Regions from separate parts of the Pseudorhodoplanes sp. genome, predicted to be linked through region 1. Evidence: predicted binding sites of a transcription regulator. Region 1 holds the regulator's gene; the other holds the start of a gene.
What was found. The regulator PhoB, encoded in region 1, activates phosphate uptake and scavenging genes when phosphate is short. The targets are predictions, from matches to a motif close to TGTCATNNANCTGTCAT.
Positions count from the first base shown of each region.

Region 2: a site for PhoB is predicted at 9,983-9,999, ahead of AC5I5I_RS05925 (UDP-2,3-diacylglucosamine diphosphatase). Genes of this name have one in related genera too.

Region 1 is NZ_JCABZI010000013.1:193,274-207,887, forward strand. Features, by position in the region: gene AC5I5I_RS19235 (ABC transporter substrate-binding protein) at 1-3, shown strand, start outside; gene AC5I5I_RS19240 (lysylphosphatidylglycerol synthase domain-containing protein) at 155-1,249, shown strand; gene AC5I5I_RS19245 (ATP-binding protein) at 1,227-2,552, shown strand; gene AC5I5I_RS19250 (PstS family phosphate ABC transporter substrate-binding protein) at 2,704-3,759, shown strand; gene pstC (phosphate ABC transporter permease subunit PstC) at 3,865-5,232, shown strand; partial or broken gene AC5I5I_RS19260 (DUF3333 domain-containing protein) at 5,225-5,710, shown strand; partial or broken gene pstA (phosphate ABC transporter permease PstA) at 6,260-7,066, shown strand; gene pstB (phosphate ABC transporter ATP-binding protein PstB) at 7,103-7,912, shown strand; gene phoU (phosphate signaling complex protein PhoU) at 7,938-8,660, shown strand; gene phoB (phosphate regulon transcriptional regulator PhoB) at 8,675-9,391, shown strand; gene AC5I5I_RS19285 (GcrA family cell cycle regulator) at 9,452-9,955, opposite strand; gene AC5I5I_RS19290 (aspartate aminotransferase family protein) at 10,368-11,570, shown strand; gene argF (ornithine carbamoyltransferase) at 11,570-12,508, shown strand; gene AC5I5I_RS19300 (Hsp33 family molecular chaperone) at 12,626-13,624, shown strand; gene AC5I5I_RS19305 (hypothetical protein) at 14,125-14,614, shown strand, end outside.
Region 2 is NZ_JCABZI010000002.1:508,016-522,629, forward strand. Features, by position in the region: gene AC5I5I_RS05875 (ABC transporter ATP-binding protein) at 1-307, opposite strand, end outside; gene AC5I5I_RS05880 (ABC transporter permease) at 326-1,465, opposite strand; gene dgcA (N-acetyl-D-Glu racemase DgcA) at 1,627-2,622, shown strand; gene AC5I5I_RS05890 (sensor histidine kinase) at 2,753-4,345, shown strand; gene AC5I5I_RS05895 (response regulator) at 4,371-4,748, shown strand; gene AC5I5I_RS05900 (hypothetical protein) at 4,877-5,308, shown strand; gene AC5I5I_RS05905 (MFS transporter) at 5,310-6,476, opposite strand; gene AC5I5I_RS05910 (hypothetical protein) at 6,475-7,080, shown strand; gene AC5I5I_RS05915 (threonine ammonia-lyase) at 7,082-8,056, opposite strand; gene AC5I5I_RS05920 (CHAD domain-containing protein) at 8,087-8,992, opposite strand; gene AC5I5I_RS05925 (UDP-2,3-diacylglucosamine diphosphatase) at 9,094-9,888, opposite strand; gene AC5I5I_RS05930 (glycosyltransferase) at 10,023-11,156, shown strand; gene AC5I5I_RS05935 (SDR family oxidoreductase) at 11,346-12,125, shown strand; gene AC5I5I_RS05940 (metallothionein) at 12,157-12,330, opposite strand; gene AC5I5I_RS05945 (YccF domain-containing protein) at 12,438-12,845, opposite strand; gene AC5I5I_RS05950 (CvpA family protein) at 12,997-13,512, shown strand; gene AC5I5I_RS05955 (choice-of-anchor I family protein) at 13,618-14,614, opposite strand, start outside.

The sequences.
Region 1 (14,614 bases):
TAGTGGAGCGGATTGCGTCACGTCCGATTGCGGGCCGTCAAGGCCCGCAATCGTGCGGTTTCTTGCCGCCTTTGCCTGCATCCCCGGACTTCTGCTAGTACCCTCGCCGCGGCCCGGTAAAAATCAGAACGACCGGGGGCCTGCGGGGTTCTGTATGCTTGAAATGCTGCGCGCGATGGCGCGCTTTATCAGCGATAAGATCGGCTGGCACCGGATAGGGTTTGCGCTCAGCGTCCTCATCATTGCGGTTGCCGCTGTCGTTCTCTACCGCATGTTGCGCGGCATCGATATCGCTGAGGTCTTCAAGGCGATCCGGGCGACCGACCCCAAGGACTTCTGGCTGGCGGCGCTGTTCGTCGGCTTCGGCTATTTCACGCTGACCTTCTACGACCTGTTTGCGGTCCGCACGATCGGCCGCAGCGACGTGCCATACTCGACGGCGGCGCTCGCGGGCTTCACCAGCTATTCGGTCGGTCACAATGTCGGCGCCAGCGCCTTTACCGGAGGGGCGGTCCGCTACCGGGTCTATTCGGCACACGGCGTCAGCGCCGTGGAAGTGGCCAAAATCTGCTTCGTGGCCGGCCTGACATTCTGGCTCGGCAATGCGACGGTGCTCGGTCTCGGCATCTTCTATGCGCCGGAGGCGGCGAGCGCCATCAACCACCTGCCGGAATGGTTTAACCGGACGCTGGCGGGAATCACCATCGTGGTGCTTACCGCCTATGTGATCTGGGTCTGGGTTCGGCCACGCACGATCGGCCGCGACGGCTGGCAGGTGACGCTGCCGGGCGGGCCGCTCACCTTCCTTCAGATCGTCATCGGCATCGTCGATCTGGGTTGCTGCGCCGCTGCCATGTATCTCTTGTTGCCGGACCAGCCGCACATCAATTTCATCATGCTGGCGGTGATTTTCGTATCCGCGACACTGCTCGGCTTTGCCAGCCATTCACCCGGCGGGCTCGGCGTGTTCGACGCCGCCATGCTGCTGGCGCTCTGGCAGTTCGAGAGGGAAGAATTGCTCGCCAGTTTGCTGCTGTTCAGGTTGTTGTATTACATCATTCCCTTCGCGCTTGCGCTTGCGATCCTGGGCGCGCGCGAGATCATCAAGGGGATGATGTCGAACCGCGTCCCGCCGCTCGGCGACATTGCCGTCGACGTGCTGGCGTCGCCGCCCGCGAGCGACGCAAACGCGGCGGATGGAAAGTCTCACGTCCGGAAGCCGTCCAATGACGATGGAACGAAACGGTGAGCAGGGGCGTGTTGCCGAGGAGCCGGAATCTCGCGCCGGTCGTTATGATTCATGGCTGATGGCCGCGGTTGCGGTCGTGGCGATTGTCATTCCGCTTTCACGCGGTGATCTGAGCGCCGCGATCGGCATTCCGGCCATCGCGGTGGTGCTGGCCGCCGCCTGGTATTTCAGCCGTCGCAGCCGGCGGCGTCTGGCGCCGGTCCAGCCCGCGGCAGCGCCCGCGCAACCGGGCGACCACCTCATTACCGACGTGATCGCGGCCTTGCCGGACCCCACCGTGCTGATGGAAGCCGACGGGCGGGTCGTGACCATGAACGCGTCGGCGAGTGCGATCGCTCCGGCCTTGCGCCGGGGTGAGCCCGTGTCGCTCGCGCTTCGCATTCCGGACGTCATCGACGCGATCCGGCGCGCTGCGCTCGGGCGTAAACCCGAGCGCGCCGAATTCTCCGAACGGGTGCCATCCGAGCGATGGTTCGAGGTCTTCGTCACGCCGCTCCGCTCCGACAGGGTGTCGGACACGACAACCCGGCTGCTGCTGACCTTCCGCGACCTGACGGCGATACGCCGGGTGGAGGAAATGCGGGTCGATTTCGTGGCCAATGCCAGCCACGAATTACGCACGCCGCTCGCGTCATTGTCGGGCTTTATCGAGACGCTGAAGGGCGCGGCCCGTAACGACACCGCGGCGCGCGAGCGGTTCCTCGACATCATGGAGGCGCAGGCCAAGCGCATGGCCCGGTTGATCGACGACCTGCTGTCGCTGTCGCGGATCGAACTTTCCGCCCATGTGCGCCCGGAAACGCCGGTCGAATTGCTGCCGATCGTGCGTCAGGTGGTCGATTCGCTGCAGATGCTCGCCCGCGATCGCGACGTCGCCATCACCATCGACGCGCCGAAGGAGCCGCTGATCGTGTCCGGCAGCCGCGACGAACTCACTCGCGTATTCGAAAATCTGGTCGAAAACGCGCTGAAATACGGCGCCTCGGGCAAGCGCGTTGAGATCACGCTGTCGCGTGCCTTCGCGGTCAGCGGCGGCGAGGAAGCGGTGGCGTCGGTACGCGATTACGGGCCGGGCATTGCGGCGGAGCATCTGCCCAGGCTCACCGAGCGGTTTTATCGGGTCGACGTTGCCGAAAGCCGCGAGCAGGGCGGCACCGGCCTCGGGCTGGCCCTGGTCAAGCACATCATGAACCGGCATCGCGGCCGGCTGACCATCGAAAGCCGGTCTGGGGAAGGCGCGACTTTTACCGTCCGGATGCCGATGTCCACAGGCGTCAGCCCGGTTCAGCGAAAAATCGGATGAAATATCAGTCGGTTGCGCTGTCATCCAGCTGTCATCCAGGCGTCATAGAAGCTTCGGCATGTCACCCCTAGTGACCGGGGCGACCGGACGGGCTTCCCCCAGCCTTCAGCGACACCCGCTCCCGCCCGGCACATAACGAAGGAGAGAGACCTTGAAACATACGACCTTCGCCGGCGCGTTTGCGCTCGTGGCGGCCGGTGCGATGTTCGCCGGTGCCGCCGAGGCCCGCGACCAGATTCGTATCGTCGGTTCGTCTACCGTTTACCCGTTCACCACCGCCGTTGCCGAGCAACTCGGCAAGACCGGTGGCGTCAAGACCCCGGTCGTGGAATCCACCGGCACCGGCGGTGGCATGAAGCTGTTCTGCGCCGGTGTCGGCGTCGAGCACCCGGACGCGACCAATGCCTCGCGCCGCATGAAGAAGAGCGAACTGGAAATGTGCCAGAAGAACGGCGTCAAGGACGTCGTCGAGATCAACATCGGGTTTGACGGGCTCACCGTCGCTCAGTCGAAGCAGGGCACCCCGGTCAAGTTGACCCTGCCGCAGTTGCTTTTGGCAGTTGCCAAGGAAGTGCCCGGTCCCGACGGCAAGCTGATCCCGAACCCGAACAAGATGTGGTCGGACATCGACAAGTCGCTGCCGAACACCAAGATCGAAGTGCTTGGCCCGCCGCCGACCTCCGGCACCCGCGATTCTTTCCACGAGTTGCTGCTGGAAAAGGGCGCTGAGCAGATTCCGGCGCTGGCTGCGATGAAGAAGTCTGACCCGAAGGCTTTCGACCGCGTGTGGAAAACCCTGCGTGAGGACGGGGCCTATGTGGAAGCCGGCGAAAACGACAACCTGATCGTTGCCAAGCTCGATCAGAACAAGAACGCATTCGGCGTGTTCGGCTTCTCGTTCCTTGAAGAGAACTCGGCCAAGCTGCGCGGCGTGCCGCTGAATGGCGTCGTTCCGGAATTCGACACCATCACCGCCGACAAGTATCCGGGTTCGCGCCGCATGTTCGTCTACCTCAAAAAGGCGCACGTTGGCGTCGTGCCTGGTATCGATAAGTTTGCGGCCGAGTACGTTTCGCCCAAGGCTCTGGGTGAAGATGGCTATCTGGCCAAGAAGGGCCTCGTCACGCTGCCAAAGGCGGAAGCCGATGCGGTACGCAAGGCCATCATAGAGATGAAACCCGTCTCTCTCGATGCGCTCGGTTCCTGACAAAACGTGACAGGGGCGGTCGCCATGCGCGACCGCCCTCTCTCTTCAGGCGGCCGAAAGAAGTCCGCCGATACCATCTGTTTTGTCTGTTGAAGGGTTGAGGCGATGACGTCGCTGTATTTCCTGGGCTTGGCCGTACTGGTCGTCGTCGGATATCTGTTCGGCCGGTCGCGCGCCGCGACTGCCGAACGATCAGCCTCGCTGCATTCGCGCCCCTCTTATCACGGCTCGTTTGTCGTCATCAGCATTCTGATCCCGATGTTGCTGATCCTGGTGGTCGCAGTGCCGATCGCCGACCGCATTGTGAACACGCAGGCGATCAGCGCGCTCGATCCGGCATTGCTCGACGACGATCTGAAGCGCGGCGCCGCTTTGCGCGACATCATCGCGGTGGCATCCGGCCGCTATTCCGGCCAGCCGAGCGTGGCGCTGAAGAACGCAGCAGACGTTTATGCGTCGCTTCGTTCATGGACCAATACCATCATCGTCGGCGGCGGCTGGATTTTTGGTTTGCTGGGTCTTGCCTATGGCCTGCGTATGCTGTCGGTTCAGTTCCGCGCCCGCAACCATGTCGAGACCATCGTCAAATATGTGCTGCTGGCCGCCGCCTGCGTCGCGGTGCTGACCACCATCGGCATCGTGTTCTCGGTGCTGTTCGAGACCGTGCGCTTCTTCCAGAAGGTTTCGCCGCTCGATTTCATATTCGGGACGCAATGGTCTCCGCAGACCGCGATCCGGGCCGACCAGGCCGGCTCGTCCGGCGCCTTCGGCATTATTCCGCTGGTCACCGGCACGCTTCTGATTACGTTCATCGCGATGCTGATCGCCGGGCCGATCGGCTTGTTTGCCGCGATCTACATGGCGGAATACGCCACGCCGCGGTTCCGGGCCTGGGCGAAGCCGCTCCTCGAAATCCTGGCCGGCATCCCGACCGTGGTGCTCGGTTTCTTTGCCGCGCTCAGCCTGGCGCCCTGGGTGCGCACCGCGGGCGAAGCGCTCGGCCTCAATGTCGCCTCCGAAAGCGCGCTCGCCGCGGGCATCGTGATGGGCATGATGATCATCCCGTTCGTGTCGTCGCTGTCGGATGACGTCATCAACGCGGTGCCGCAATCGCTCCGCGACGGCTCCTATGGGATGGGCGCAACCCACTCCGAAACCATCAAGAAGGTCGTGCTGCCGGCGGCGCTGCCCGGTATCGTCTCGGCATTCATGCTGGCAATCAGCCGCGCGGTCGGCGAAACCATGATCGTGGTGATGGCTGCCGGGCTCGCCGCCAATCTTACGTTCAACCCGCTGGAGGCGGTCACCACCTTCACGGTGCAGATCAAGACCATTCTGGTGGGCGACCAGGAATTTGAAAGTGCAAAGACGCTTGCCGCCTTCGCGCTCGGTTTCGTCCTGTTCTTCTTCACGCTGACGCTCAACGTCATCGCGATGCAGATCGTAAAACGGTATCGGGAACAATATGACTGACACCAGCCTTCCGGGCGTCCGCTCGATCGACCTTGGAACCGACGCTGCTCGCGCGCGCATCAAGGCCCGCTATCGCGCCGAGAGCCGCTTCCGGTTCTATGGTCTCGCCGCGATCGGCATAACGGCTCTCTTTCTGGTCGTGGTGCTGACCGACATCGTGATCAAAGGCTACCCGGCATTCACGCAGAATGTGATGATGATGAAGATCACCGTCGATGCGGCGGAGATCGACCCCAAGGGCTCGCGCAATCCGGCCGATATCAGGGCGGGCGACTTTCAGGCACTGGTGCGCAACGCATTGCGTGCCGAGTTTCCCGATGCAAAGGATCGAATCCAGCGCCGCCAGCTGGATGGTCTCCTGTCATCTGGCGCCGCCGATTATCTGAGGGAACGCGTTGTTGCGGATCCCGCGTTGATCGGTCAAACGATCACCGTTCCGGTGCTGATGTCATCGGACGCTGACCTTTACTTCAAGGGAATCGGGACCCGGATTGCCAGGACGCCCGGGGTCGGGACGGCCACACCCAGCGCTACAAACGGCGAGATCGAAATCACTTCCACGTCCAGCGACTTCGCCAACACGCTTGCGCTGGTGAAGCAAGGTCTGACCACCCGTGCCCGCGCCGAGCAGTCGGAGGCGGAGCGGCTGCAGGGTTTGTCGAACCGCGCCGTCGCGCGCAAGGCGGAACTGGAAACCACGCTTGCAGCCGCGAGGGCATCGAACGACGCCGGTCGCATCGGAACGCTTGAGGGACAGATCGCCGCAGCGGCCGACGAGGCGACGTCTCTCGGAAGCCGCGCCAAGGAATTGCTCGATAGTGTTGCAGAGATGCGCGCCCGCTATTCGAACGCATCCGCACCGGAAACGCTAAACGAGCGTCTTCCGAGCCTTTTGGTCGCCATCAATGGCGGCGTCGTGAAAGTCGCGGAGGTCAGTTCGGGATCCATCAAGGGCGAGGCTGTCATTCCGCTGACGTCCGCCAACCCGGCGACTCCGAAAAGCTGGCAGGTCGTGATTTATGAGACGCCCGAGGCGAGCCGCCGGGTTAACGATCGCGTCGTCACTTGGCTCGAGAGCCTGAAGGCGAAAGGCGTTATCGAGAGCCGCTTCAACTGGCGCTTCTTTACTGCGGGCGACAGCCGCGAGCCGGAACTGGCTGGTATTCGCGGTGCGCTGGTGGGCTCCCTGCTCACGCTCGCTGTAACCCTCGTGCTGTGTCTCCCAATCGGTGTCGCTGGCGCCATCTATCTCGAAGAATTTGCCCCCAAGAACCGGATCACTGAAGTCATCGAGGTCAACATCAATAACCTCGCGGCGGTTCCGTCGATCGTGTTCGGTCTGCTGGGCTTGGCGATGTTCCTGAATTTCTTCGGACTCCCGCGATCGGCGCCGCTCGTCGGTGGACTGGTGCTGGCACTGCTCGTATTGCCGACTATCATCATCGCCTCGCGTGCCGCGCTCAAGGCGGTTCCGCCCTCGATCAAGGAGGCGGCGCTGGGTGTCGGCGCCTCGCAACAGCAGGCGATCTTCCACCACATCCTGCCACTGGCGATGCCCGGAATAATGACCGGCACGATCATCGGCATGGCGCACGCGCTCGGCGAGACGGCGCCGCTCTTGATGATCGGCATGGTCGCCTTCATCGTCGAGCCTGCAACGAGCATTGTCGACGCCGCGACTGTGTTGCCGGTCCAGATCTATCTCTGGTCGGATCTGCCGGAAGTCGGTTTCCAGGCGCGAACGGCAGCCGCGATCATGGTGCTGCTGGCGTTCTTGTTCCTTATGAACGGGACCGCAATTCTCTTGCGCAAACGCTTCGAGCGGCGCTGGTAAGTCATTGGGAGTTAGGAGATGCTGGCTATGGACGCAATGGTTCAACCCGCCGCCTCGGCCGCTGCGATCGATATCGCCGGTACGCAGGCCAAGCCCAAGGTCACGGCGCGGAACGTCAACGTCTATTACGGCGACAAGCACGCCCTGAAAGACGTCAACGTGGATATCCCGGCGCGGTCGGTGATGGCTTTCATCGGCCCGTCCGGCTGCGGCAAGTCGACCTTCCTTCGCTGCATCAACCGGATGAACGACACCATCCCGGTTGCGCGGGTGACCGGCAAGATCGATATCGACGACCTCGATATTTACGACAAGTCGCTGGACGTCGTACAACTGCGCGCGCGTGTCGGCATGGTGTTCCAAAAGCCCAATCCATTCCCGAAATCGATCTACGAAAACGTCGCCTATGGTCCGCGCATCCACGGGATCGCTCGTTCGAAATCCGAACTCGACGAGATCGTGACATCCAGCCTGAAGCGCGCCGGGCTATGGGAAGAGGTCAAGGATCGTCTGGACGATTCCGGTACCAGCCTGTCAGGCGGCCAGCAGCAGCGGCTGTGCATCGCGCGGGCGATTGCGGTCGGTCCTGAAGTGATTCTGATGGACGAACCATGCTCCGCGCTCGATCCGATCGCGACCGCTCGCATCGAGGAACTGATCGATGAGTTGCGGCGGAATTTCACCATCATCATCGTGACGCACTCGATGCAGCAGGCAGCCCGCGTGTCGCAGCGGACCGCGTTTTTCCATCTCGGCATTCTTGTCGAGGAGGGCCCGACCGAGACCGTCTTCACGACGCCGGGCGATCGCCGCACCCAGGATTACATCACCGGCCGCTTCGGCTGACCGGCTGCAGACAAGGACCAAGACAATGGCTGACCACATCGCCAAGGCGTTCGACGTCGATCTGCAGGAGCTCAACCGCATGGTTGCGGAAATGGGCGGCCTTGCCGAGAAGGAGATCGCGGACGCAGTGCAGGCGCTGACCCGCCGCGACATCGATCTCGCAAACAAGCTGATCGCAGCCGATGCCCAGATCGACGCGCTGCAGCGGGAGATCGAGGAGCGCGCGATCCTGACGATTGCGCGCCGCCAGCCGATGGCCATCGACCTTCGTGAAGTGGTGAGCGCCTTGCGGGTCGCCAACGAAATCGAACGCATCGGCGATCTCGCCAAGAATATCGGCAAGCGCGCACTCGACCTCGAGGGTGAATATCCGTCGCTGAAGCTCATCCGCGGCGTCGACCATATGGGGTCTCTGGTGTTGACCCAGCTCAAACGCGTGCTGGACGCCTATGCCGCCCGCGACGTCGACGAGGCCATGGATGTGTGGAAGCGTGACGAGGAAATCGACGCCATGTGCGTCTCGCTGTTCCGCGAATTGCTCACCTACATGATGGAAGACCCGCGCAACATCACGTTCTGTATCCATCTCCTGTTCTCGGCAAAAAATATCGAGCGGATGGGCGACCATGCCACCAACATCGCCGAGACCGTCTATTACATGATCAAGGGCGAGCCGATCACTTCCGAACGCCCGAAGGCCGATACCACCAGCTTTGCGCCATTGGCGGCGCAGGCGGCGCAGGGATGAACGGAAGCAGCGACATGAACGCTCAGACCGCGCGCATCCTGATCGTTGAGGACGAGGAGCCGTTGTCGCTGCTGCTGCGATACAACCTCGAGACCGAAGGATACGACGTCGAGACCGTCGCGCGCGGTGACGATGCCGATACCAGGCTGCGCGAGAGCACGCCCGATCTCGTCGTGCTCGACTGGATGTTGCCCGGACTGTCCGGCATCGAACTCTGCCGGCGGCTGCGGGCGCGGCCCGAGACCAAGTCGCTGCCGATCATCATGCTGACCGCGCGCGGCGAGGAGAGCGAGCGCGTGCGCGGGCTTTCGACCGGCGCCGACGATTATATCGTCAAGCCGTTCTCGGTCCCGGAACTGGTGGCACGGATCCGGGCGCTGCTGCGGCGATCCCGGCCGGAGCGGCTGGCCGACGTGTTGACGCTGGGCGAAATCGAACTCGATCGCGTCAAGAAGCGGGTCTCCCGCGCCGGCCGCGACGTAGAGCTCGGGCCGACCGAGTTCCGGCTTCTGGAATTTCTGATGGAGCGCCCCGGCCGCGTGTTTACCCGGGAACAATTGCTCGATGGCGTGTGGGGCAGTGAGGTCTATATCGACGAGCGTACCGTCGATGTGCATGTCGGGCGGCTGCGCAAGGCTCTCAACCGTGGCCGCGACGGGGATCCGATCCGCACCGTGCGCGGCTCCGGTTATGCGATCGACGATCGCTTCGGGCGCGCGGACCTCACCTGATCTGACCTTGTCCGACTTGGTCTGGTCGATCCGGTCGCCGCGGCGCCCTGCGCGAGCGCGTCAGCGCCCGCCTGCCGAGCGCTTGTCCCGCCGCGCCGCCGGCGGCTGATAAGCGATACGCGAGTGGTAGGCGCAATAGGGCAGACCATTAACGGACGGACCGCCGCAGAAATAGAATTCCGACGTCGCCGGGTCGCCGATCGGCCATTTGCAGGTCTGCTCGTTCAGTTCCAGAAGCGTGCGGCGCTGTCCGATCGGCACGACATTCTCGACCTGGGCCGGTTCGACGTCCATCTCGTAGTCATAGGCGAAGGCCTGGGCCAGCGCGGTATTGCCGCGAACGGCGGGACGAGACACCCGTAACATATGGGTCGCCCTCGGCTTTCGCTGCCGCGGCGCGCTGGACGACGGCGCCTTGGTGCGGCCGGAGAGCCCCAGACGATGCACCTTGCCGATGACCGCGTTGCGGGTGATCCCGCCCAGTTCGGCCGCGATCTGGGAGGCCGAGAGGCCGTCGGACCAGAGCTTCTTGAGCTGCTCGACCCGTTCGTCGGTCCACGTCATGGGTTTCTCCTTGTTGCCCCGCGGAGGGGAATACCGTCCGCAGAATCCTTTCCCGTCGCCGGACAGCCTGAGGCTGCCAGCGGGACGCCACACACGCAGATGTACTTACTTGCCTGTCCGCCGCACGAGATGTCGTATCTGACAGGGGCGACACTACACAATCGCTGGACTCGCCCGCAAGAGTCCGCCCCCCCTGCGCACCCATCGTCGCTGTGGAGAGCGCAAGGTTTTCCCCGCCTTATTCGAAGCGCTGCGGCATCGCGTGGCCGGGCGGTTCGGTTGACAGCCTACGGCCCGCCCCTAGAATGCCGGTTGCAGTGCCGCCCGCGGGGGCGGCACATTTCGTTTAGGCTCCGGCATTGTCTGCTGATGCTCTGACATTGCCGGTCCAGTTTCTGCCGGATGTTCTGCCGTGGTCTCCAATCTTCTGCCGACTTATAACCGCGCCGACCTTGCCTTCGAGCGGGGCGAGGGCGCCTGGCTGACCGCGACCAATGGCGAGCGCTATCTCGACTTCGGATCGGGCGTTGCGGTCAACGTGCTGGGTCACGCGCATCCGGTGCTGGTCGAGGCGCTGACCGACCAGGCGCAGAAAGTCTGGCACGTCTCCAACCTGTTCCGGATTCCGGAAGCGGAGCGCCTGGCACAGCGGCTGTGCGCCGCAAGCTTCGCGGACCTCGTCTTCTTCTGCAATTCCGGCGCCGAGGCGATGGAATGTGCGATCAAGACCGCGCGCAAATATCACGCCGTCTCCGGTCATCCCGAGCGCGTCGACATCATTACCTATGAAGGCGCCTTCCACGGCCGCACGCTGGCGACGCTCGCTGCCGGCGGGCAGCCGAAATATCTCGAAGGCTTCGGCCCTGTGGCCGGCGGCTTCATCCAGGTGCCGTTCGCCGATCTCGAAGCGACGAAGAAGGCGATCTCCGACACCACCGCCGCGATCCTGATCGAGCCGATCCAGGGCGAGGGCGGTGTGCGCGTGGTGCCGCCGGAATTCCTGCGCCAACTGCGCAAGCTGTGTGACGAGCACGGCCTGATGCTGGTGTTCGACGAGGTGCAAACCGGCATCGGCCGCACCGGCGAATTGTTCGGATACATGCACGCGGGGATCGCGCCCGACATCATGGCGCTGGCCAAGGCGCTCGGCGGCGGCTTTCCGATCGGCGCCTGCCTTGCGACTGCGGAAGCCGGCCAGGGCATGACCGCCGGCACCCATGGCTCGACCTTCGGCGGCAATCCGCTGGCGACGCGCGTCGGCAATGCGGTGCTGGACGTGGTGCTGGCGCCCGGCTTCCTCGAGAATACCCGCAAGATGTCGCTTCTCTTGAAGCAGCGGCTTGCCGAGTTGAAGGATCGCTTTCCGTCGGTGATTGCCGATGTGCGCGGCGAGGGGCTGCTGCTTGGTCTGGTCTGCGTCGTGCCGAATGGCGACATGGTCACGGCGCTCCGCAACGAAAAGATGCTGGCGATCGCGGCCGGCGACAACGTCGTGCGGTTGTTGCCGCCACTGATCCTTGACGAGGCCGGCGTCGCCGACGGCATCGCGATGATCGAACGCGCCTGCGAAAAGCTTGCGCATGCGGCCAAGCCCGTCAGCCCGGCTCCAGTCTGATGGCAAAGAGCAACGCCCGGCGCAGCGTCCGCCATTTCATCGACCTGATCGACATCCGGCCCGCCGACCTGCGCGCAATCATCGCGGACGCACGCGCGATGAAGAAGGCGCGCGGCCGGCGCAAGCGTCCGCTCGCCGGTCAGACGATGGCGATGATTTTCGACAAGCCCTCGACCCGCACGCGCATTTCGTTCGAGGTCGGAATGAAGCAGCTCGGCGGCGATGTCATCACGCTGACCGGACAGGAGATGCAGCTCGGCCGCGGTGAATCCATTCCGGACACCGCACGGGTGATGTCGCGCTTCGTCGATGCGGTCGTGATCCGCACGCTCGAACACGATCTGGTCACCGAACTGGCGCAATATGCCACCGTGCCGATCATCAATGCGCTGACGAAGCAATCGCATCCCTGCCAGGTAATGGCCGACGTGATGACCTTCGAGGAGCATCTCGGCTCGATCAAGAAAAAGACCGTCGCCTGGACCGGCGACGCCAACAACGTGCTGACCTCGTGGATGCACGCGGCCGAGCGCTTCGATTTCCGCCTCAACATCGCGACCCCGCCGGAACTGAAGCCGCAGCAATGGCTGCTGGACTGGATCGAAAGCTCGGGCGCGGCCATTCATGTCGGAACCGATCCCGACGAGGCGGTGCGCGACGCCCATTGCGTGGTCACCGACACCTGGGTGTCGATGGGCGACGAGGCCAGCAAGGCCAACCGTCACAACCTGCTGCAGCCTTATCAGGTCAATTCCAGGCTGATGGCGAAGGCGCGTCCGGACGCCATTTTCATGCATTGCCTGCCGGCCCATCGCGGTGAGGAAGTCACCGATGCGGTCATGGACGGGCCGCAATCGGTGGTGTTCGACGAAGCCGAGAACCGCTTGCATGCGCAGAAGGGCATTCTTACTTGGTGCCTGAACGCCAGCGCGCGGTAGGCTGACTGGCTCAATCTCCGTTCATTCCCGCTTAGAGCGGGAATCCAGCCTTTCCAGCTCTGGTTTTCCGCCTGCGCGGGGACGAGCGGTTCAACTTCTAGATTCAGTGCCCCGCCCATGACCATCGACATCCCGACCCGAACGCCTTCGCCCCACACCGCCGACGACACCATCCTTCCGTTCGAAGTGTCGGCGCTCGATTTGCGTGGCCGCGTGGTGCGGCTCGGGCCTGCGCTGGACGAGATCCTGATCCGTCACGATTATCCGCTGCCGGTTGCGAAGCTGCTCGGGGAGGCGGTCGCGCTCGCCGCGCTGTTCGGGTCCTCGCTGAAATTCGACGGCCGCTTCATCATGCAGACGCAGGGTGACGGGCCGGTGCGCATGCTGGTGGTCGACTATGTGACCGGCGGCCGCATCCGCGCCTGCGCGCGTTTTGACAAGGCGCGCGTCGCCGAAGCGATCGCCGAAGGCAAGGCTTCGGGCGGCGAGTTGCTCGGTCGCGGCCATCTCGCGATGACCATCGACCAGGGCGGCGACATGAATCGTTATCAGGGGCTGGTGGCGCTGGAAGGCGGCTCGCTCGAAGATGCCGCGCATGAATATTTCCTGCGCTCGGAACAGATCCCCACGCGCATCCGGCTGGCGGTCGCAGAGGAAATGCGCGCGGGCGACAGCGGCACCACGCATTGGCGCGCCGGCGGCATCATGCTGCAGTTTCTGCCCAAATCGCCCGAGCGCATGCGCATGCCCGATCTCGATCCCGGCAACGTGCCGGAGGGTGTCACCATTGAGACGCCGGACGAGGATGATGCCTGGGTCGAAGGCAAGGCGCTGGTCGAAACCGTCGAGGATATCGAACTGATCGATCCGGACATCTCGACCGAACGGCTGGTCTACCGGCTGTTCCACGAGCGCGGCGTGCGCGTTTTCGACAGCGCGCCTGTCGAAGCGAAATGCTCATGCTCGCGCGACAGTGTCGAGGCGATGCTGAAGAGCTTTTCGCAGGACGACCGCGATCACATGGTCGAAGACGGCAAGATCGCGGTCACCTGCGAGTTCTGCAATCGCACCTATGATTTCGCTCCGGGTGAAGTCGGTGCGAAGGGTGGGGCATGAGAAGCGATACAGCGCGGCATTGGGAAAGACGCTGAATGAGGCGTGATGCCCGTCAGTCGTCTGCCAGACACTTGATGTTGAATTAGTCGGGTCGGATCGCAGCGCCGAGGCCAGTCATGACCATCAGCAGCGAGACAATTAGGTGTCCGTTGTTGCGTCGTCGAGTTACGTCAGGCTTAACGAACGCCCTCGGTGCGCGTTAACGGCCCAGCTTTGGCGTAGTGCCCTGCCGGGTGCCGAGCAATTTTAACGTGTGTTGCGGCGGCGCGCTATCGATTGAAAACGTAAATTATTTCAATGTGGATTCGGGGGAAAATGTTCCGTTTTGCTATCATTGGTTGTGCAACCTAAAATAGTATTTCCCTGCCACAGGGGTGGCTAAGTGGGGTGGCGGCTTGAAATCCATATTGTTGACGGCAGCGTAGCGACACGTACCGCTTTCGCGAAATCTGCGGGCAGTATCGAAAGGCGTTCGCCTCCCACGTTAATGGGAGATCTAAATGCTTTGGCAATTCTTGCGGAAGCGAAGCAGAATCCAACAACTTGCTTATGCAATCGGGGCATGTCTCGTTGTGGATTGCTCGATCACTGACCATGCGTCGGCACAGCAGGCGGCGGACAAACCGAAGGTGGTCGAAGTCCCGGTACCGGTGGCAGTGCCAGTCCAGGTCCAGCCAAAAGTCGTGGATTGGGCTGGATTTGGTTGGGGGCTTGGGATTGCCACAAACTTCGATGTGGGCGGCAATCGCGTAAACACAGCATCGGTCGTAAACAACATCGTTCGAGTCGAAGACAGCACAAGCAACGTCAGCGTCAGTTTTGTGTTGGAGGCGCATTATTTCCTGAGGGATTATCTATTCGGCTTCGATGGCAAAGATTCCTGCACTTCAAAAGGCAGAAGCCCATATAACTGCACCGAACTGGCACATGGACCCTTCGTGGCGATTGAAGTGGGTGGTGGAGGCGCTTCAGCCCCCAATGCAAACAGCC
Region 2 (14,614 bases), on a different contig from region 1:
CGATCAATTGCTCGCGCAATTCCTTGGCCTTGGAGAATTCCTGTCCGAACACTTCGATTGTGCCGGAGGTCGGCTGAATGAGGCCGATCATGGTCCGCAGCAGCACCGACTTGCCGGCGCCGGATGCGCCGACGAATCCCAGCACCTCGCCGCGCTTGACGTCGAAATTGACGCCTTTCAGCACATGCTGGCGCCGGAACTTGACCTGCAGGTTGCGCACCCGCAGCGCGATGTCCTGCGAAATGTCGAGTTGCGGCTCCGGGCCGTCGTCGAACAGCGACAGGATATCGAAGCCGGTATCTGACATCGAGATGGTTCCCCTCGCCTATTTGTCGATCGCAGCGAAGAACACGGCGAAGATGCCGTCCAGCACGATCACCAGAAAGATCGCCTGCACCACCGCCGCAGTGGTCTGGGCGCCGAGCGATTCCGCCGAGCCCTTGGTCTCCAGCCCGCGCACGCAGGCAACGATGCCGATCACCATCGCCATGAACGGCGCCTTGATCATGCCGACCATGAAGTGATTGAGCGAGATCACCTCGCGCAGCCGCTGCAGAAAGACTTCCGGCTGGATCCCGCCATACAGCGAAGCGACCAGCCCTGCGCCATAGAGCGCCGACATTTCCCCGAGAAAGGTCAGGATCGGAACCGCGATCACCAGCGCCAGGATGCGCGGCAGCACCAGCACGCTGATCGGGTCGAAGCCCATGGTCTGCAGCGCGTCGATCTCCTCGCGCATCTTCATCGAGCCAAGTTCGGCGGTGTAGGCCGATCCCGACCGGCCGGCGACCATGATGCAGACGATCAGCACGCCGACTTCGCGCAGCACCAAGATGCCGACCATATCGACGACGAAAATGTCTGCACCGAAGCGCCGGAAATGGAAGATGCCCTGCTGCGCCAGGATCGCGCCGATCAGGAAGGTGATCAGGACGATGATCGGCACCGCGCGCCAGCCGACCAGGTCGATCTGGTTCACCAGCGAGGTGAAGCGGAAGGTGCGCGGCCGCCAGAATATCCGCAGGAACGCGAATGCGACCGCGCCCAGCATCTGCACGAAAAGGACAGCCGACGTGCCGACTTCGGCGATATTCTCGCCGACGGTCGCGAGCCAGTCGGTCACGCTCTTGCGCCTGATCCGCTCCGGATCGGGCAGTTCCGTGGTCTGATGTACGGTCTCGACGATGGTGCGGAACTGGTCGGCGAGATTGATCACAACGGTCGCCGCGCCCCGCTCGCGCGAACCGCGCAGCAGCCGCTCCAGCAGCCAGGCGCCATAGGTGTCGAGCTTGGCGACATCCCGCATGTTGACGCGAACGGTCTTGATCGGCGTATTCGGCGGCAATGCCGCTGCCATGACCAGACGTTCCAGATCGTTTGCACGATCCGCGGTCCAGTCGCCCCCTGCCAACAGGTCCAGCCGGTCGCCGCTTACCGACGCGGCGAGCAAAGCTTCAGAACTCATCGTACTCCCCGCCCCGCAAGCCCCGGACGGCTCCAGGCAGCCTGACGTCGCGGCCCCGCGTCCGGCCGCCCCTTGTGCCACCTTGAGAAAAACCGCATTTCCGTCACATACTTAACAGAGCGCCTCCGGCTGTCGAGAGACGTTAACAAAGCCTTAAACACATGGTTAACCCTGCCGGGCCACAGCTCACAATCAGCATCGAAACCTGGCCCATCGCGGGACAGTTTACCATCAGCCGCGGCGCCAAGACCGAGGCCAGGGTCGTCGTCGCGGAACTTTCGCAGAACGGCTTGCTCGGGCGCGGCGAGTGCGTTCCCTATGCGCGCTACGGCGAGAGCCCGGAAAACGTCGCAGCAACGCTCGAACACATGGTCCAAAGCGTGGCGGACGGGCTGACCCGCGACGATCTGCAGCGGGCGATGCCCGCCGGGGCCGCACGCAATGCGCTCGATTGCGCCTATTGGGATCTGGCGGCGAAGCGGGCCGGACAACCGGCCTGGGCATTGGCCGGATTGGCAGCGCCGCATCGGCTGACCACCGCCTTCACGATCTCGCTCGGCACGCCCGAGGCGATGGCGAACGCGGCGCGCGATGCCGGCGCGCGCCCGCTTCTGAAAATCAAGCTCGGCGCCGATGGTGATGGCGAGCGCATCGCCGCCATCCGCGATGCGGTGCCGCAGACGGAACTCATCGTCGACGCCAATGAAGGATGGCGCCCGGACAATCTGGCCGCCAATCTCGACGCCTGTGCGAAAGCCGGGGTCACGCTAGTGGAACAACCGCTGCCGGCGGATGCCGACGAACCGTTGCGCGGCACCGCCCGCCCCGTTCCGGTCTGTGCCGACGAGAGCGCGCACGATCGCGCCTCGCTTGCAGCGCTGATCGGCAAATACGACGCCGTCAACATCAAGCTCGACAAGACCGGCGGGCTGACCGAAGCGCTCGGCATGGCGGCGGAAGCGCGGCGGCTCGGGCTCGACATCATGGCCGGCTGCATGGTCGCGACCTCGCTATCGATGGCGCCCGCGATCCTGATCGCGCAGACCGCGCGCGTCGTCGATCTCGACGGTCCGCTGCTGCTGGCCCGCGACCGGCCGGACGGACTCGTCTATCAGGGCAGCGTAGTGTATCCCGCGTCACCCACACTTTGGGGATGAAGGGCGAGGAAGTTAAAGGTAGATTGGAACCACTACCGGGGTTAGGCGTTTGAGCGTCACGCGTCGGTGTCGTCAACCGGCACAGACCGTAAAACCGGTTTCACAACAAGACGGGAGAGAATGGCCAGCGATGCTGGACCCCCGCAATTCAGCAGCAGATCCAGAACCGTCCCCTGCCCCCTCGGAAAACTCAGCAGCCGGTCCAACCGACCAGCCTGAAGGGGCGCTGGCGCGGCGCGCGCGCGAACAGGAAGCGCTGTTCCGCTTCACCGACAGGCTCTACCGCGCGGGCTCGCTGGACGACAGTTACGATGCGGGGCTCGATGCCATTATCGACACGCTGGACTGCAAGGCCGCGTCCATCCTGCGGTTCGACCGCGATGGCGTGATGCGTTTTGTTGCGTGGCGCGGACTTTCGGACAGCTACCGCAACGCGGTCGACGGCCACTCGCCATGGGCTCAAGGCGAAACCGAACCCGAGCCGATTTTCGTCGCCGATATCGACCAGTCCGATTTGCCGGACGCATTGCGGGACACTTTGCGATCCGAAGGCATCCGCGCGCTCGCATTCCTTCCGCTCACCTGCGGCGGCACGCTGTGCGGCAAGTTCATGGCCTATTACGACAATGTGCAGCAATTCGACCGGCGCCGGATTGATCTCGCCGTCATCGTCTCGCGCCAACTCGGCTTCAGCCTGGAGCGGGCCGATAGTGACGAACGCCGCCAGGCCGCCGAGGAGGCGCTGCGTCAGAGCGAGGAGCGTCTGCGCGGCGTGTTCGAGTCACCCGCGATCGGGGTCGCCGTCCTGAAACCCGAGGGGCGCTTCATCGAATGCAACGACGCCTTCAGCGAATTGTGCGGCTACGACGCCGCCGAATTGCGCACGCTCAATTCGCTGGAACTGACCCATCCGGACGATCGTGCCGCCATGAACGCGCTGCTCGCGGATCTCCAGCATGGCGACCGCTCCGATTTCGTGATCGAAAAGCGCTACCTGAGAAAAGATGGCTCAGTGATCTGGGTCCAGAACAGCGTGTCCCTCACCCACGACAAGGCCGGCCGGCCGCTGCATCTGATCAAGCTCATTCAGGACATCACCGAGCGCAAGGTCGCCGAGCGGCGGCAACAGCTGCTGGTCGACGAGATCAACCACCGGGTCAAGAATACGCTGACCACCGTGCAATCCTTCGCCACCCAAAGCCTGCGCAACGCGAACAGCTTGCCCGAGGGACGCGCCGCATTCGAGGCGCGCCTGATCGCGCTGTCGAAATCGCACGACGTTCTGACGCGTCAGCATTGGGAAGGCGCCGACCTTGTGGACGTTGTGAATGGCGCGATCGCGCCCTATCGCGGCCGTTCCGGACAGGATCGTTTCAGTGTTGACGGCCAGCGGTTGCGGCTGCGGCCGAAAGCCGTGCTGGCGCTGTCGCTCGCATTCCATGAACTCGCCACCAACGCGGTCAAATACGGCGCGCTGTCGAACGATAGCGGCCGGGTTTCGCTCGACTGGCGCGTCGATCCGCAAGCGCAGCGTTTCGAGCTGCGCTGGCGGGAAAGCGGCGGTCCGGCGGTGCAACCGCCCGCCCGCCGCGGCTTCGGATCGCGCCTGGTCGAACGCGGCCTGTCGCAGGATATTGCCGGCGAGGCCCGTCTGACGTTCAACGATGCCGGCCTCGAATGCGCCATCGACGCTCCATTGCAAGAAATCTCCGGTTCGCATTGAAGCGGCTGGCCCGACAGGAGCGGTTGTGATCGACACATTGCCCGATCTCGCGGGACGGCGGGTTTTCCTGGTCGAGGACGAGGCGCTGATCGTCATGCTGGTCGAGGACGCGCTTGCCGATCTCGGCTGCGAGCTTGCCGGAGTGGCCACCCGGTTCGACGACGCTTTCACGAAGGCGAAGGACCTGTCCTTCGACGTCGCAATTCTCGACGTCAATCTGAACGGACTGCGCACGTTTCCGATCGCGGAAGCGATCAAGGCCCGCGGCATCGCTTTCGTCTTTGCCACAGGCTATGGCGCAAGCAGTGTTCCGGACGGATTGAACGCGGTTCCGATCCTGCAAAAACCGTTTGCATTGAGCGATCTGGAGCGCGCGCTGCGCCGGGCGCTTGGCTCCGCGTAAGGCGAAACCAGGCGATCCATCGCCATTGTTGCCGATTGTGCACACGGCCGCGCAATTGCCTTTAACCGCTTGGCAACCGGCTCCATTCCCGTCTAACTTTTGCCCGGGACCTTTTGGGAGCGCGGGGAATGAAGCTGCGTGCTGCGATCTGCGGCGCAATATTCGCTGCCGTGTTAACTGCGGATGCCCACGCACTTGTCCGCATTTCCAACGACAAGGGCGGGCAGATCGGTCCCTATCTCGACGCGTATGTCAGTCTTCGCAAAACCGGCCAGCGCGTCATGATCGACGGGCCGTGCCTGTCGGCCTGCACCATCGTGCTGGGCGTCCTGCCGCGCGACCGCATCTGCGTAACCCAGCGGGCGCAACTCGGCTTTCACGCCGCCTGGAATCCCGGTCGGAACGGCCGCCCGGTGCTCAGCCAGGCCGGCACCAAGGCGCTGTGGGACATTTATCCGGGCGAAATCCGCACCTGGCTGAAGCGGCGCGGCGGCCTGAAACCGAAAATGGTCTATCTTTCGGGTTCCGAGCTGATGTCGATGTATCGCCCGTGCGAATAGATTAACCCCTCGTCTCCGGCATCCGCATCCAAACCACGACCGCAATCGCTGCGCCCATCGCCGCAATGACCGCCATCGCCGCGTAGCTCGCGACGCCGGCCGCCTCATATAACATGCCGGCGAGCAGCATGGAGGCGCTGAGCGTGATGCCCTGCATCACCGAGAAATAGCCCTGAGCGGTTGCGCCGCGGCCTTCCGGCGCCGCGTGCGCAACGAAGGCAACGGCGCCGAGATGGGTGGCGCCGAACGACAGGGCGTGCAGCAATTGCAGCAGCGGCAGCGTCCAGCCGGTCGGATCGAAGGCCAGTCCGGCCCAGCGGATGGCCGCTCCCGCTCCGCCAAGGATCAAAAGCGGAATAGGCCCGAAGCGCGGCGGCAGGCGGCCCGACAACGCAAACAGCAGGATTTCTGCGGTCACCCCGAGCGCCCAGAGCGCGCCGATGGCCACGCCGTCGAAGCCGGCGGCTTTCCAGGCAATGGTCGAGAAGCCGTAATAGACCGCATGGCTGGACTGGATCAGACTCGCGGCCACGACAATCGCGGCGAAGCGCGGATTGCGCCACAGCGGTCGATCGGGTTCGGCGCCGGCGGCGCGCGGGGCGATCGGTGGCTGCGGCATCAGTATCAGCGAAATGCCGGCGGCCGCCATCGCGGGGACCGCGATCAGCCAGATCAGGTTGCGGGCATCGATCAGGTCGAACGCTACGCCCGCCCCGAGATTGGCCAGGATGAAGAAGATCGAACCCCACAGCCGGACCGGTCCGTAGGCGGCGCCCCGCGCGCGCAATCCGCGCAGCGTGTAGGCATCCATCAGCGCCGCCGACGGAACATGGACGAAAGCCGTGAACACTGCCAGCGCCACGATCAGCCATGGCAACGAAGCCAGCCCGAGCGCGGTGAAGCCAAGCGCGGTCGCCATCGCCGAGGTTATGATTGCGGTCCGCAGGCCGAGCCGCCCGTCGGCGGCGCCGGTCGCGACCGGCACCGAAATAACCCGCAGCAACGCGGTGGCGGCGAGGATCGCGCCGACCTGTCCGGCATCGAAGCCGCTGGCCTGCAGCCAGACCGGAAAGAACGGCAGATGCACCCCGAGCAAAACGTAGGACGCGGCGTAGAAAAATGCGGCCCTCAGGGCAAAACCGTCGCGGGATCGCGTATTGTCAATCATGCTCGCGAATCATGCCCCGGCACCGAACGATTCGCCGCAAGGCGATTCGGATTATGAGACAATTCTCACCGCGCTGACGGAAAGCGCGCGCGGCCGGGCGTTCCTGCAGGAATTCCTGCAGCGAAACCGGAGCGCCGACACCACGTCGCTGCTGACGGCGATCCGGCGGATCGAGGGACTTTTGACAGCCGGAAGCCTCGAACCGGACCAACCCCAAAACGAGAACGGGACCGGGGTCAGTCATATCGCCCCGGCGGACAATGCGCCGCTTGTGGAAGCCGCATCGCAAGACCGCGCGATGATGTCCGGCAGCGTAGAAGGCGAGCCGACGTCAGCCTCCGAAGCCCCGCAGTCCGGGACGTTCGCAACCGAGATGCTGCGGATCGAGGTCGCATCGGCAGACGTCGCGGAGATTGACGGCGTCTCGGTGGAGATTACGGAATGTCGGGCCGCCGCGATCGAATATCCGGCGCCTCAATTGCCGGACTCCGCGGCACCGGCCGGCGCTGCGGCGCCGGCGGAACGCATCAAGACAGAACCGCGCGACCCGTTTGCCGACTTCTACGCGCTGTCCAACGAGGAAAAGATCGCGCTGTTTACCTGAGCTAAGCCGCGATGATGCGCGAGAACAGGTCCGGGTCGACATTGCCGCCGGACAGGATCGCGACCACCACCTTGCCCTTCACATCCGGCCGCCCAGCCAGCAGCGCCGCCAGGCCGATCGCGCCGCCCGGCTCCACCACGAGCTTCAGCTCGCGCCAGGCGAACGCCACCGCCGCCTCGACCTCGCTGTCGCTTGCGGTGACGCCCTTGCCGATCAGCCGCTGCGTGATCGGAAAGGTGAGTTCGCCCGGCGTATTGCTCATCAGCGCATCGCAGATGGTGCCGCTCAGTCGCGCATTGCGTTCGCGCTGCCCGCTCGCGAACGAACGCGCCATGTCGTCGAAGCCGTCTGGTTCGGCGGTATAGAAATCGGCGTCCGGCACCATGGTCTTGATCGCGAGTGAAATCCCGGCGGCCAGTCCGCCGCCGGAACAGCCGACCACCACCACATCCGGCTTGAGGCCGAGCGCATCGAGGTCCTGCACGATCTCGCGCCCGACCGTGCCCTGCCCCGCAATCACCATCGGGTCGTCGAACGGCGGCACGATGATGGCGCCGCGGCTGTCGGCGATCTTCTGCGCGATCGCTGCGCGGTCCTCGGTGTTGCGGTCATACAGCACGACCTCGGCGCCGAGCGCCGCGGTGCGCTCGCGCTTGGGCTTCGGCGCATCGGACGGCATCACGATCACTGCTGGCATCCCGAGCAGCCTCGCCGCCGCCGCAACGCCCTGCGCATGATTGCCAGACGAATAGGCCACCACGCCGGCGCGGCGGCCTTCGGACGGGATCGTCGCGCAGCGGTTATACGCGCCGCGAAACTTGAACGAGCCCATGCGCTGCAGAATTTCGGCCTTGAGATAGACGCTGGCGCCGACGCGCTCGTCGAGCAGCGGCGAGCGGATCAGCGGAGTGCGAACCGCCACACCCGAAATCCGGCCCGCGGCGCTCTCGATATCGGCGGCAGTGATGGCGTCCATCGCGTCAAGGTAACGCGCACCGCGCGCAATTCAATCGTCCTCCTGCGCATCCCACAGCGCTTCGAGCCGCCGCCGGAACCCTTTCGGCGGTTCCGCGAACAGCCGGGTCGCGAGGCGCCGTGCGGCCTGCACATGCTCGGCCTGCCGGTGCGCGATGATCGGCGTCAGTTTCGACCGCCAATGCGCCAGCGGCTGGTGCGGCTCAGCCTTCGCGGTGAGCATTTCGAGATCCTGATACTTGCCGAGCCGTGTCCGCAACCGCTGCGCCTCGTCCACCCACAGGCGCGCAAAACGCGGCCAGACCGGCTCGATCAGTTCCATCTGATAGCGGTGCTCGACCACCCGGCGGCGCAGATCGTGCAGATCCTCGCCCTCGGCCTCGCTCCAGTTTCGCGGAAAGGTCCGGCGTGCCCGCCGATAGGTCGTGGTCAGCATGTCGGCGAGATCGGCGAAGGTGAGCGCGTCAAGATCCCACTGCGACACCTGCCAGGACGCGGCGGTCAGGTAGTCCGACAGGTTTTGCTGGATGTCCTCGGTCCAGATGTTGCGCTCGTTTTCCGCACGCAACGCTTCGAGCCGGCCGCGGATGGTGGCGCATGACCGCGCCGGCAGCGCGATCGGCAATCCGGCGCTGGCTTCGATCGCATCGTCCAGCGCATCGATCGCCGATTGCGCATCGCGCGCCACCGTCAGGCGGCGCGCCAGGTCGCGCGCCTGGAATCGCAGAGCCTGCCCGGATTCGCCGAGATGCGGGGCCATCATCCGCAGGAGCGCACGCCAGCGTTTCAGGGCACGGCGGATGTCATGCACCTTGGTAGTCGGGTCGCGATCCGGATCGGTCAGGATCGCCTGCGCCTGAGCGACGGCGCCGGCGGCGATATCGCGCAACGCGCCGCCAACCGGGTCACCGGGGCTCAGGGCGGACCGAACATCCATCGGGGATCACTCTCGCGGGAACCTAAGTCGGCGATCGGCCAAGCATGCGGCCTGGCAATTGGCTGGAAATCAAGTCCGCCATCATAGCCGAGTTCCGGACGTCAGGCCGCCCGAATCTCGGCGAGTTCGGGAATATCGACCGAGGGCGTTTCCTCGGTCCAGTGGATAATTTCCAGCCGTCCGTCATGGTGCTCGGCGACCGCGGTGCAGCTTTCCACCCAGTCGCCGCAATTGACGTAGCGGATGCCGAAATCGTCGTGGATCACGGCGTGGTGGATGTGGCCGCAAACCACTCCCTGCGCGTCGTGCTTCTTCGCGTCCGCCGCGAGCGCCCGCTCGTATTCGCCGATATAGGAAACCGCGTTCTTGACCTTGAGCTTCGCCCATTGCGACAGCGACCAATAGCCGAGGCCGAGCGCGCGGCGGATTTCGTTCAGGATCCGGTTGAGGGTGAGTGCGAAATCGTAGGCCTTGTCGCCCAGCAATGCGAGCCAGCGCGCCTGCGTGACCACGAGATCGAAATGGTCGCCGTGCACGATCAGGTAATTGCGCCCGTCCGCGCCCTTGTGCACCGCGTGTTCGACCACATCGATGCCGCCGAAATGGGTGCCGTAATAGCCGCGCAGGAACTCGTCGTGGTTGCCCGGGATATAGACGATGCGACTTCCCTTGCGCGCCTTGCGCAAGAGCTTCTGCACCACGTCGTTATGCGATTGCGGCCAGTACCAGTTCGACTTCAGCGCCCAGCCATCGATGATGTCGCCGACCAGGTAGATCGTGTCGGCCTCGTGCCAGCGGAGGAAGTCGAGCAGCTTGCCGGCCTGGCAACCGCGGGCGCCAAGATGCACGTCGGAAATGAAGAGCGCGCGGTAGTGTCGCGGCCGGGTCGGTGTCATCAGCACATGAATGCCGTTCGCGTTTCGTTATGCGCCTCGTCTCACATTGTCATTGCCGTTTGATGACAACGCGCTACGCGCAATGCCTGAGACTCGTCATCAGCATGTCATCGCCTCCCGGCAGAATTCACCGAATGAGCATTGTCATTCCCGCTTTGGCCCTGTTCGCAGCGCTTGCGCTGGCGCTTCATCTCGCGAGCGTGGCGGTCGCCATGCGCAAGTGCCGGCCCGATCAGCCAGTCCTCGACGCCCCGCACGATTCGGTGCCGGTCAGCATCGTGCTGCCGGTCTGCGGCATCGAGAATTACATCGAGGATACGCTGCGCTCGGCCTTCCGGCTCGACTATCCGCGCTATGAACTGATCATCTGCGCGGCGCGCCCGGACGATCCCGCAGTGCCGCTGGTGCAGCGGCTGATGGCCGACCATCCCTGGATCGATGCGCGTCTGCTCATCGGCGACGAGCGGATCAGCGACAACCCCAAGCTCAACAACGTCTTCAAGGGCTGGCGCGAGACCACCTATCCGTTCGTCGCGATCTGCGACAGCAACGTGCTGCTGCCGCGTGACTATATCCAGCGCTTGCTGTCGAAATTCGATCCGCAGACCGGCCTCGTCTGCTCGCCGCCGATCGGCTGCCGCCCCGACGGCTTTTTCGCCGAAGTCGAATGCGCGATGCTGAACAATTACCAGGCTCGCTGGCAATGCTTCGCCGACTCCGTCGGCTTCGGCTTCGCACAGGGCAAGACGCTGTTCTGGCGCAAGAGCGATCTCGAGAGCGCCGGCGGCATCCGCGCACTGGGTGCCGAATCGGCGGAGGACGCGGCCTGCACCAAGATCGTCCGCAATCTCGGCTTGCGGGTGCGGCTGATGGAGCCGCCGGTCCGCCAGCCGCTCGGCTATCGGCGTGCGGTCGATGTCTGGAAGCGGCAGCGGCGCTGGGCGCGGTTGCGACGCGCAAGCTTCCCGCTCTGTTTCTCGATCGAAATCGTCTCCGGCTCGCTCGCCCCGCTCACGGCGCTGGTCGCGGCGGCGCTGCTGGCCGGGCTGCCGGCGTTTCTGCCGGCACTGGCTTTCCTGGCGGTCTGGTATGGCGCCGAATGGATGCTGTCAGTGAAAGCCGGCTGGCACGTCTCGCGCTGGTCGATCGCAAGCTACATGCTGCGCGACCTGATGCTGCCGGTGCTCTACGTCAATGCCTGGCTCGGCCGCGGCTTCGAATGGCGCGGCAACGACATGCGCGCGGTCGAGGGCGCGAGGCTGTCGTAGTCGCGCTCACGAGCTGCGTTCAATCGCCGCGCGGATCTGCCCCGTCACATTTCTTCTTGTCATGCGCCGCGCAGGCGGGGCATCCAGTAGCACAGCTTAAGTGCTATCAGTGCTGGATCGCCCGCCGGAGCCTGTCACGGGCCGCGCTTCGCGCGGACCCGTTGGCGGGCGATGACACGGAGACACGGAATGAATTTCGGAATTGCCGGCCGCAAGGCCATCGTCTGTGCCTCGAGCCGCGGGCTCGGCTATGGCTGCGCCATGGCGCTGGCGCAGGAAGGCTGCGAGGTCGTGATCAACGGCCGCGACGTGGCGCGGCTCGCGGCGGCCGCCGACGAGATCGCAAAGGCCACCGGCGCGAAAATCATCCCTGTGGCCGCCGATGTCGCGACTCCCGACGGCCAGAAGGCGCTGTTCGCCGCCTGCCCCGAGCCCGACATCCTGGTGAACAACAATGCCGGTCCGCCGATGCGCGACTTCCGCGAATTGTCGCGCGAGCAGATCATCGACGGCGTGGTCGCCAACATGGTGGTGGCGATCGAACTGATCCAGAAGGCGATCGACCCGATGATTTCCAAGAAATTCGGCCGCATCGTCAACATCACCTCGGCTACGGTGAAGGCGCCGTTGGCCGGGCTCGACCTGTCGTCCGGCGCGCGTGCGGGACTGACGGCGTTTCTGGCGGGCGTTGCGCGCTCGGTCGCGGCGTCAAATGTGACGATCAACTTCATCCTGCCCGGCACCTTCGATACCGACCGACTCGTCTCCAATCTCGAAGGAAATGCCAAGCGCCAGAACCTGTCTTACGAGCAGGCACGGGTGAACCGCATGAACGGCGTGCCGGCCAAGCGCTTCGGCACCAAGGAGGAATTCGGCGCCGCCTGCGCGTTCCTGTGTTCCGAGCAGGCAGGCTACATCACCGGGCAAAACCTCCTGATCGACGGCGGAGTCTATCCCGCCGCGTTCTGATCAGGGGCGGCCTCTGCAGGCGTAATATTCGTCAGCCGTGGCAGGTGCAGCCGGCATGGTGGCAGCCGGCGCCGTCCTTGTGATGGTTCGCGCATTCCTTGCTGCAGTAAAGCCGCTCGTTCTTGGTGACGGCCGCCTTGGTGTTCACCACGCAGATGCAATCGCTGCATGCGCATTTGACCATCGTAACGTCGACCGGTGCCATTTGAACCTCCGCGTGATCCGCATCGTGTGAGTCGGATCACGCTAGCAAAGGGGCGCGCTGTTATACTATCACGACGCGACACTGCGGGTTCGCAGCTTTCGCCGCTGTCAGTCGGCCGGTACGATCATCTTGCCGATCGGCCACAGCGCGATGCCGGCCAGCTTCAGATGCGCCCATGCGAACGGGATGCCGATGATGGTGATCGCAAGCCCGATGGCGGTGATCACATGCCCGAGCGCCAACCACCAGCCGGCCAGCAGCAACCAGATGATATTGCCGAGCGTCCCGAACCCGCTGGTTCCGACATCCTCCCGGCCCAGATACTCGTCGCGCGACACAGCCCTCTGCCCGAACGGCAGCAGCGCATAGAAGCCGATATTGAAAGCGGCGCGCGCCCACGGCAGGCCGACGATCGTGATCGCCATGAGGATGGTGGCGATCCACCAGCCGATGGCCATCCACAGGCCGCCGAACACGATCCACAGCACATTCAGCAGAATTGACAGAAGCGGCATTGGCGTCTCCCGAGCGGGAACAATGCCGCTCCGGCGTTAAGATTGAGTACCGCCGCCCGATAATCAAGCCGGGCCCGATCAATCTTTGCGGAATCGTTTGACCGAGCCGATTAAGCGGAATGTTTACGCTGCCGCGCTAGCGTGGCGGCGCATGAACATCTTCGATGCCATCGTCATCGGCGCAACGCTTGTTGCCGTCGTCATGGGCTATCGATCCGGGCTGTTGCGCAGCCTGGCGACAATCTTCGGATATCTGCTGGCGGCGCCGGTCGCCGTGGTGGTCGCCCCGAAACTGGCGCCGCTGATCATGACGCAGCCGCTGTCAACGGACGGGCCGGGCATCGCGCTGTTCGCCGCGGTTTTTCTGGGCGTCGGCTTCGTGACAGCGGCCTTGCTGCGCAACGCGGTGGGGCTCGCCGCCGGCGACGATGTCAGCGTGCCCGACCGCACCGCCGGAGCGGTTCTGGGTGCGGTGCGAATTCTGCTGCTGGCCGTGCTGATGGTGCTGATCTTCGAGCGCATCATTCCGCCGAAGCGTGAGCCGGCATGGCTCGCCCAGTCGCAGTTGCGACCGCTGCTCGCGGCCGCGGGCGAACAGGGCGTACGCACGCTGCCGGCCGATGTCGGCGCGCATATTGACCGGCTGAAAAAGCAACGCGGGATCTAGACCGCTCCGCCCGCGCTGCGGCGCAATTTCGTCCCCCGATTTCCAGAAAATAGAACGGGCCGGCGCAAGGCCGGCCCGTTCGGTCGTTCCGTAACGCCGCGACGCTTACACGAAGGTGAAGTCGTCGACGTGCAGAAGCGAGACATCCTTGACCTTCAGGACGATCGAATCCGCACCCGCGGCAATGGTGAGCGTGTTGCCATTGTCTGTGGTCGCGGCCAGCACGGCATTGAAATCGGCGAAGATCGATGAGTCGAACTGGATCACGTCGCCACCGCCCTTCATGAAGCCCCGGAAATCCCTGATTTCGTCATTGCCGAAACCGGGCGCGAACACGAAGGTATCGTTGCCGGAGCCGCCGGTCATGACATCGTCGCCAGCGCCGCCAATCAGCGTGTCATCGCCGGAATCGCCCTTCAGGACATCGTCGCCAAGGCCGCCCTCGAGGGTGTCGTTGCCCGAGCCGCCAGTGAGGATGTCGTTGGCCGCTCCGCCCTGCAGGGTGTCGTCGCCCGCGCCACCGTCCAGGCGATCCGCCCCCTCGCCGCCGGTCAGGATGTCGTTGCCCCTGCCGCCGTCGAGCCTGTCGTTGCCGATCCCGCCGTCGAGCGTGTCGTCGCCGTTACCGCCGGGCAGCCTGTTGTTGCCGGCATTTCCGGTGATGACATTGTTTTCGCTGTTTCCGGTGCCCTTGAGGTCGGCATTCCCGGTCAGGATCAGGTTCTCGACGAATTTCGGCAGTTGGAAGTTGATCGCTGTCTGGACAGTGTCGACTCCTTCGCCGTCCAGTTCGATCACCTTGCTGCCCTTGCCGACGATGTAGGTGTCGTCGCCATCGCCGCCAGTCATCTTGTGCTTGCCGACGCTGCCATCGAGCGTGTCGTCGCCGATGCCGCCGACAAGAGCTTCTTTGCCGCTGGTTCCGATGATGGGTGCCGACGCGAACACGTCCTCCTCGCGCTGGGTGATATTCTGGATGCGGGTATCCAGATTCACCGGCGTGTCGGCGTCGTTGAAGGCGGTTTCCGCGGTGCCGTGGAATTCCTGCATGTACGCCGCAAGAGCGTCCTGTTCGCCGAGCGCATTGCCCGGCAGGACCGCC